Regions from separate parts of the Sporosarcina jeotgali genome, predicted to be linked through region 1. Evidence: predicted binding sites of a transcription regulator. Region 1 holds the regulator's gene; the other holds the start of a gene.
What was found. Region 1 encodes LexA, which represses DNA repair genes until DNA is damaged. Its sites were predicted from a motif close to CGAACATATGTTCG; they were not measured.

Region 1 (4,433 bases):
GTGCGGCCCATACTGCATAGATATCACTTTTAAAAACCAAAGGCTGACGTCCGGCAAGCAAGTCACGGATGACTCCTCCGCCGGCACCTGTCAACACCGCTGCCGCCACTACAGCGAACAGAGACATTTCCATCTCAACGGCCATTAAGGCGCCTTGAATGGCAAAGGCAGCTAACCCAACCGCATCAAAGTAAGATCCCCACCTATTCCACGTTTTCAGCAAGTATCCGGAAAAGAAAAAGATGACTGCTATAAGTACTGACGCAACTGTGAAAAACAGCTCTTGTCCCCATAAGACTGAAACGGGAACTCCTATAAAAACGTTCCGTACGGCGCCTCCGCCAAACGCAGTGACCATTCCTAATATATAGACTCCAAACATATCAAAGTCCTCTTCCATCGCAACAATCGCACCCGAAATTGCAAATGCGGCTGTACCAATCAGACTAAATACATCCCATGTCACTTCAAAGTTCCTCCGTTCAATACGTTTTAAAATTGTCAGGATGAGAATCCGTTTACCGAAAGCGTTCTACCTGTTAAAATGGGCAGTAAACCTATGGTACAGAATGGAGCATCCTGAATGAGTATACAGCAATTGAACGATGAAATCTTAAATCGTGCAGAAAAAGTTGAAAACGAACTACAACCTTATGCAAAAGCTGCCGAACGCATCGCTTTCCTCAATCAAAAGAAAGTATTGGCAGCGTTCAGAAAGAATCGTGTGAGTGACTTTCATTTAACCGGATCCACTGGATATGGATATGATGATGCAGGCAGAGAAGTGCTTGAGCAATTATATGCCGATGTTTTTGGAGCGGAAGCAAGTCTAGTGCGCGGTCAAATCATTTCGGGCACACATGCGATTGCGATTAGCCTTTTCGGGATATTGCGGCCCGGAGATGAACTGCTTTATATAACAGGGAAGCCCTATGATACGTTAGAGTCAATCGTATCCGGCGGAGATCAAGATACAGGCTCGCTGCAGGACTTCAATATCGGCTACCATCATGTTGATTTATTGGAAAATGGAACTGTTGACTATGAAGAAGTTGAACGTCAGATCAATCCCAACACTAAAATGATTGCCATTCAGCGTTCCAGAGGCTACGCGGACCGCCCATCGTTCACAGTTGCCGAGATTGGCGACATGGTGAAGCGGATAAAAGCAAATCATCCCGATATTATTATATTTACTGATAATTGTTATGGTGAATTTGTCGAAGAGCTGGAGCCGACGGATGTTGGTGCAGATCTGATGGCGGGGTCATTGATCAAAAACCCGGGTGGCGGTCTTGCTCGTACAGGCGGCTACATTGCAGGAAGAAAAGAATTGATTGAGAAATGCGGATACCGCATGACTTCACCTGGCTTAGGCGCAGAAGCAGGAGCATCACTGGATACGTTACGAGAAATGTACCAAGGATTTTTCCTAGCTCCGCACACTGTAAGTCAAGCCGTAAAGGGCGCACAATTTACGGCAGGCATGCTTGAATCCTATGGGCTAGTGACAGCCCCTCATTATTCTGCAGCCCGAACGGATCTGATTCAATCGGTATCATTCCAAAATGCCGAGCAAATGGTCGCATTCTGCCAAATGATCCAAGCCAACTCACCAATCGATGCACACGTGAGTCCTGTGCCATCGTACATGCCAGGCTATGCAGATGATGTCATTATGGCCGCTGGAACCTTCATCCAAGGCTCCAGCATCGAGTTGACAGCGGACGGCCCTATTCGTCCGCCGTATACAGCGTACATCCAAGGCGGCCTCACGTACGAACACGTAAAAGTCGCCATCCTATCGTCTGTTGAGCGACTAATCGAACTTGAATTAATCAAATCATAAGGTGGAAGTGATCATAAACTGCGGAAAGCGCTCATAACCCTGTAAAAGTGATCATAACCCGTGGAAAAGCGCTCATAACCCTGTGAAAGTGATCATAAACCGAGGAAAGCGCTCATAACCCTGTGAAAATGATCATAAGTCGCGGAAAGCGCTCATAACCTTGTGAAAGTTATCATAACCCGAGGAAAGCGCTCATAACCCTGTGAAAGTGATCATAACCCGCGGAAAGCGCTCATAGCCCTGTGGAAGTGATCATAAACCGAGGAAAGCGCTCATAACCCAGGGAAAGCGCTCATAAACTTGCGAAAATGACCATAGCCTATAGAAAGTGCCCATACCCGCATGCAAAAAATCCCCCACTAAAAAAACTGCGTATCCCTCAAAGTGAATGAGGAATACGCAGTTTTTATCTATAAAATTAATGAATCGTGCGATAAACACCGACCACTTTGCCGAGAATCGATACATTCTCAATAATAATAGGATCCATTGATGAGTTCTCGGGCTGCAAACGGAAGTAATCTTTTTCTTTGAAGAAACGTTTCACGGTTGCCTCATCTTCCTCAGTCATCGCTACTACAATTTCACCATTACTGGCAGTATGCTGCTGCTTCACAACGACGCGGTCTCCATTTAAAATACCAGCTTCAATCATACTATCTCCTACGATTTCCAGCATGTATAAGTTGTCCTCCGAAGTCCCGAACGTATCCGGAATGGGGAAGTACTCTTCGATATTTTCAATTGCAGTAATCGGAATTCCAGCTGTAACTTTTCCGACTAAAGGAACGTGAACGACGCCTGTTTTTAACTCGTCCATTCCATCTTGATCCAAAATCTCAATGGCACGGGGTTTAGTTGGGTCGCGTCTAATTAGTCCTTTACTTTCAAGTCGCGCGAGATGGCCATGGACAGTTGAGCTGGAAGCAAGTCCGACAGCTTCACCAATTTCCCGTACGGAAGGCGGGTATCCCTTTTTTTGCACTTCATCTTTAATGAAAGTCAGGATGTCTTCCTGTCTTTTGGAGATCTTTTTCAATATGTTCACCTCTTCACTTTTTTTGCAGGAGACGTCGCTCTGCGAAGTGTTTCTATGAAAATAGTATAACATGTGTTCGTACGCATAGCAAACAAAGGTTCTAATTTTTAGTGTTGACACACAAACCTTTGTTCGCATATAATAAAAGCATAGAAGCGAACGTACATTCTGAAAGGGGAAATCATCCATGACAATCATCCGAAAAAACAAAAATATCATAGCAGCCTTTACCTTATTTGCAATTTTAACTTTCGTCCTTATTCTTAAATTTTCAGTTCCTCAAGACATTATTGAAGTAACAGTCGTCGAAGGAGATACGCTTTATCAGCTAGCGGAGCGCTATGCAGGTGATGTGCCTGCAGACCGGTGGATACGAGAAGTGGCGACACTGAATAATTTATCTGACTCTGCTATTATTGCAGGTGAAGATCTCAAGTTGCCTGCACATTTTGGGCCGGAGGTTGACGATACTCGACTCGTCCTTGCAGAGGAGGGAGAATAATGGGGAATCGGGGTAGTTGCGTTTTGTACTGCAGAGTAAGTACTGAAAAAGATACTCAGGAGTTATCATTAACACGTCAGCATGAAGAACTGACAGCGCTGGCAAAAAGATTGGATTTCAGCGTGGCTGAATCATTCACTGACAAACACAGTGGATATGAATTGGATCGGGAAGGCCTATTGGATCTTCTTGATTATATTAAAGAGGATTCCATTGATGCTGTTTTAATCCAAGATGAAACACGTCTTGGCAGAGGGAATGCCCGTGTCGCAGTTTTACACCTGCTCGCAAAAACAAATACTTCTGTTTTTACGAATCATGACAGCGGCCCATTAGAATTGAATGAAATGGACTCCATGCTTCTTGAAATACTTGCAATAGTAGAAGAATATCAGCGGAAATTACATAATGCAAAGATACGAAGAGGAATGAAACGAGCTGTAGAGGCAGGGTACAGACCAGAACACAATTTACGAAACCAAGGTAATGCGGAAGGCAGGGAACGAATAGATGCACCCGTACTTGAAATTGTTTCTTTGCGCGATAAGGGACTGACTTTTGAAGAAATCACTTCTGTACTTAAAGGACTAGGTCATCAGGTGAGCAAGGCAACGGTCCATAGACGATATCAGGAATTTGTTGCAGAGCAGGAAGGCTAATTGGTTGCACTTCTGGCCGTTTTTGTTTACGTTCTAAATAATGAATGTGAACTGGAGGGAACGTTATGCTGGAAGAAAATAAGATAAACCGTATTAATGAGCTTGCAAAAAAGGCAAAAACATCGGGTCTTTCCATTGAAGAAGCGAAAGAGCAATCTCAATTGCGCAGTGAGTATTTGAAAACTTTCCGTTCAACAATGAGAGATACCATCGAAAATGTTAAAGTGCTGGACCCTGATGGAAATGACGTAACACCTGAAAAAGTAAAAGATGCTCAAAACAAGAAGTTTTTAAATTAAGTATCCGCATATCATCTGACCGCAGTTTGTATTCCTGCGGTTTTTTCATTACAATGGATGAGGAATCTAGTTAAAATAAGAGATT
Region 2 (4,433 bases), 1.2 Mb from region 1:
ACGCGGATTTCGACTGGTGGTTTTCTGATCGATTGAAATGGCCGGAGAGAGTCCTTCAATAAGATCGACATCCGGTTTGTCCATTTGCCCAAGGAACTGCCGGGCATAGGAGGAGAGCGACTCCACGTACCGGCGCTGTCCTTCTGCATAAATCGTATCAAAAGCGAGGGATGATTTACCCGATCCTGAGAGACCTGTCATAACGACCAGCTGATCTCGGGGAATGGTGACGTTAATATTTTTCAAGTTATGCGCTCTTGCACCTTGAATGTAGATTTCAGTATTTTTCATGCCTTCTCACCTTTCCGCTTTCAATTCCAATATGGTATCTCTAAGCTCAGCAGCACGCTCAAAGTCGAGCGCCTTCGCTGATTCTTTCATTTCTTTTTCAAGCGATGCCAGCAATGTCAGTTTTTCTTCTTTCGTCAACTTCTTGCCTTCTGTCACTTTATCCATAAACGAAAGCGATTCTTCAGAAGCTTGTGTCGCACGGATGACATCGCGAATTCCTTTTTGAATCGTTTTCGGTGTTATATTATGTTCTTCGTTATACGCCATTTGTTTTTCTCTGCGGCGCTCGGTTTCCTCAATTGCTTTGTTCATCGAATCCGTATATCTATCCGCATACATAATGACTCGTCCTTCAGAGTTCCGTGCTGCGCGTCCAATTGTTTGGATGAGTGCACGTTCTGAACGAAGGAACCCTTCTTTGTCCGCATCGAGAATGGTTACGAGTGATACTTCTGGGATATCGAGACCTTCCCTCAACAAGTTAATGCCTACTAAGGCATCGTAAGTTCCCAGTCGCAGTTCGCGAATTATTTCGATTCGCTCCAGTGTTTTAATCTCCGAGTGAAGATAGTTCACTTTCACTCCAGCTTCTTTCAAATAATCCGTCAAGTCCTCAGACATTTTTTTAGTAAGTGTTGTGATAAGCACCCGTTCATTTCTTTTACTGCGCTCGTTGATTTCATCGAGCAGATCATCAATTTGTCCTTCGATCGGACGCACTTCAATGATCGGATCGAGCAAACCGGTGGGACGGATAATTTGTTCTACCATTTTAGGTGTATGTTCTATTTCATACGGTCCTGGTGTTGCAGAGACATAAATCGCCTGGTTCACGTGCTTTTCAAATTCTTCGAACATGAGCGGACGGTTGTCCAGAGCAGAAGGAAGCCGGAATCCATGTTCAACCAGAACTTTTTTCCTCGCTTGGTCTCCGTTATACATGCCTCGGATTTGCGGAAGCGTCACGTGGCTTTCATCTGCCACAATGAGGAAGTCATCAGGGAAATAGTCAATCAGCGTATAGGGTGTCTCCCCAGCATCACGAAGCGATAAGTGACGTGAATAGTTTTCGATTCCTGAACAGAATCCCATCTCACGCATCATTTCTAAGTCGTATCGTGTTCGCTGCTCTAGTCGCTGTGCTTCTAAGAGTTTGTCGTTCTCTCTCATGATTTTCAGCTGTTCTTCCAATTCTATTTCAATTCGTTCGATCGCCTTGACCATTTTCGCTTCACCTGTAACGAAGTGGGAATTCGGGAAGATTGCGACGTGTTCGCGTTCACCCAGCACTTCACCTGTCAGTGCATCTACTTCACGCAATCGATCGATTTCGTCTCCGAAAAATTCTATGCGGATACATCTTTCATCTTGAGACGCCGGGAAGATTTCTACTACATCCCCTCTTACACGGAACGTTCCGCGTGTAAAACTCACATCGTTCCGTTCGTATAAGTTATCAACGAATTTCCGTAATAGCTGATTTCTGTCAATCTCGAGTCCGGGACGGAGGGATATCATGTGAGACCCATATTCTTCCGGTGACCCCAAACCGTATATACAAGAAACCGACGCGACAATCAGTACATCTTTCCGTTCAAAAAGGGATGCAGTTGCAGAGTGACGCAATTTATCGATTTCATCATTAATACTTGAGTCTTTCTCTATATACGTATCTGTTTGCGGGACATACGCTTCCGGCTGATAATAATCGTAAAAGCTGACAAAGTATTCAACTGCATTATCAGGGAAGAACTCTTTGAATTCACTGTAAAGCTGCCCTGCAAGCGTTTTGTTATGTGCGATGACCAAAGTCGGTTTATTGATTTCTGTTACGACGTTGGAAACGGTAAATGTCTTACCTGTACCTGTTGCCCCCAGCAGCGTCTGATGCTTCTCGCCGTTCTTGATACCAGCGACTAATTTTTTGATAGCAGCAGGCTGATCGCCTTGGGGTGTATATGGGGCTTGCAGATTAAATGTATCTGTCACTGAACGTCACTCCCTAGTATTCCTCTATAGTCTATTTTATCACATTCCCTCTCTAACCCAAAGCGAAAAGCGAACGTACGTTTTTTCTCAAAAAAAACCTGCACGCAAATGCGCACAGGTTGGAATCATTCTTTTTCGTCCAGCTGCTGAAGAGAATCTGTCAGCTGCATAAAGGTCGGCTTATCATTACGATCCAGGGCCGCATCAATCTCTTCCAGCAAACGTGTTCGAGTTTGTTCACGGTGGATGTGATTCAAAAACAAATCGATGTAGATGTCATTCAGCATTTTTTCCGCTTGCATTGAGGAACTATTCTTTCCCACAGCCTTTAGGAACTCAGCATATGAATAATTATTCTCCATCTCTCTCACCTCGGAACCCTTTTAATTATTGTAACGAATCCTTCCTCCATATTGCAAGTACTTTTTCGAATATTCCTACTCTTCTTCTTTATTATTCGTTAAGCGAATGGTTGCTTCAGATATAATCAGTACAACAGCCCCCATAATGAAAGGTGTTACTGACAAACCATGCATGAGTAAACCTGCAAGTAAAACGAGGCCTGCCTGCAGCCATTGGACACGCTCAGTTAAACGGAAAATTTCCTTTGGACGTGCTTCTTCTGTATTCGGGAATAATAAATCCATGCGGAATTCATCTCCGCCACGCAATGTTTGCAGCGTTTGAATTGCAGATGCGAAGGCAAGTGCTCCAATGAAAACAAATGCGACGATTGGAAATGGGATGAATACTACTCCTAAAATAGACAACACCGTCAGCCGCAGCCACAGCCAAAATGATTCGTCCGTCCGGATAAACGTCCGACGCAGCAAAAAGCTTTGTGCATCTGTTCGTTCTACGTGTGCGTCAGGCATGAATACACCAAGCCAAGACCGTTTGCTGATAGACCCCTTCAAATGTGGGACCTCGGTGAAATAGTTTGCAAAACGATAAAAGCCCATCATCCGATTCTGCTCAAGTTCGATAAAATGAGTATAAGGGAACGGCTGCATCGCTGCTTTCTTCTTCCACAGTAAACCGTAGAGCACATAGGCAATTGCAATGACCGCCAGGATAATCCACTGTTCAGTCAAGACTGCATAAAACACTAGCGTGCTTAGCACGAAACGAATGAAACGATCTTGCCATACCCCTTGTCCTTCGTTCGCTTTGCGATAAAGGAACTCCGTTCGCACACTCGCCCACATCGCGACGATGACTATCAGCAGCAATAAGCCAAATACTGATTTACCGCCAATATCATATGCACTTAACATGGGAAGCGCGACGATGAAAACAATGATTGGCAACGGTAATTTTGAGAAGAACGTCCAGTTCAGCGCTCTGCCTGTATACGTCGGCAACTCTTTTTCAAGAGGCAGCAAATAGACAGCATCTGCTGGTTTAAGCAGCGTCACGGGTGTGGCAATGAACGTTGAGCCTGCGAGCAATAATGCAATCAGCCAAGCTGCCGGCAACTCCGCGGGTACATCTTTTAGCCATTCGCTGTAAGCATAGCCTGCTGCTCCGATTGAAAACAGCATCACAATCGCCAAATGCCCAGTGAACACATACTGCAAGTACCGCTGCAACTCCATTACATATTTTCCGAAACGACTTCCCCACAGATCACGTAAGCTGTTCATAATCAGCTTCCTCTGTCATCGCAATGTATAAATCGTCCAATGACGCTTCCGGACGCCCGAATGCTTTTCGCAAATCGTCCATTGTTCCGTGTGCCCGCACGCTGCCTTCGTGCAAGAGGATGATTCGATCACAATGTTTTTCAGCGGTTGACAATACGTGTGTCGACATTAAAACTGATGCGCCATTTTCCGTTCTCTGTGTAAGCTGAGCAAGCAATGAGCGAATCCCCAGTGGATCAAGTCCGACAAAAGGTTCATCGATAATATAGAGTGCTGGTTCTGCAAGAAACGCACACATAATCATAACTTTTTGCCGCATCCCTTTTGAGAAATGAGACGGATACCATTTTAAGCGTTTTTCCATTCGAAACTCTTTCAGTAACGCTGCTGATCTTGCTTCAAATACGTCCTGAGGAATTCCATACGCCATCGCAGTAAGTTCCAAATGCTCACGCAGTGTCAGTTCCTCATACAAAATTGGAGTTTCAGGAATATAGCTGAACGACT

Region 2: uvrB (excinuclease ABC subunit UvrB) is a predicted target of LexA. The motif match lies at 2,351-2,364, and genes of this name have one in related genera.

What each region holds. Positions count from the first base shown of each region.
Region 1 covers NZ_CP116341.1:1,136,106-1,140,538, forward strand. The annotation lists gene PGH26_RS05320 (trimeric intracellular cation channel family protein) at 1-466, opposite strand, end outside; gene PGH26_RS05325 (methionine gamma-lyase family protein) at 584-1,849, shown strand; gene lexA (transcriptional repressor LexA) at 2,268-2,888, opposite strand; gene yneA (cell division suppressor protein YneA) at 3,076-3,390, shown strand; gene PGH26_RS05340 (YneB family resolvase-like protein) at 3,390-4,049, shown strand; gene PGH26_RS05345 (DUF896 domain-containing protein) at 4,115-4,348, shown strand.
Region 2 covers NZ_CP116341.1:2,289,935-2,294,367, forward strand. The annotation lists gene uvrA (excinuclease ABC subunit UvrA) at 1-291, opposite strand, end outside; gene uvrB (excinuclease ABC subunit UvrB) at 298-2,280, opposite strand; gene PGH26_RS11390 (IDEAL domain-containing protein) at 2,406-2,582, opposite strand; gene PGH26_RS11395 (ABC transporter permease) at 2,718-3,926, opposite strand; gene PGH26_RS11400 (ABC transporter ATP-binding protein) at 3,910-4,433, opposite strand, start outside.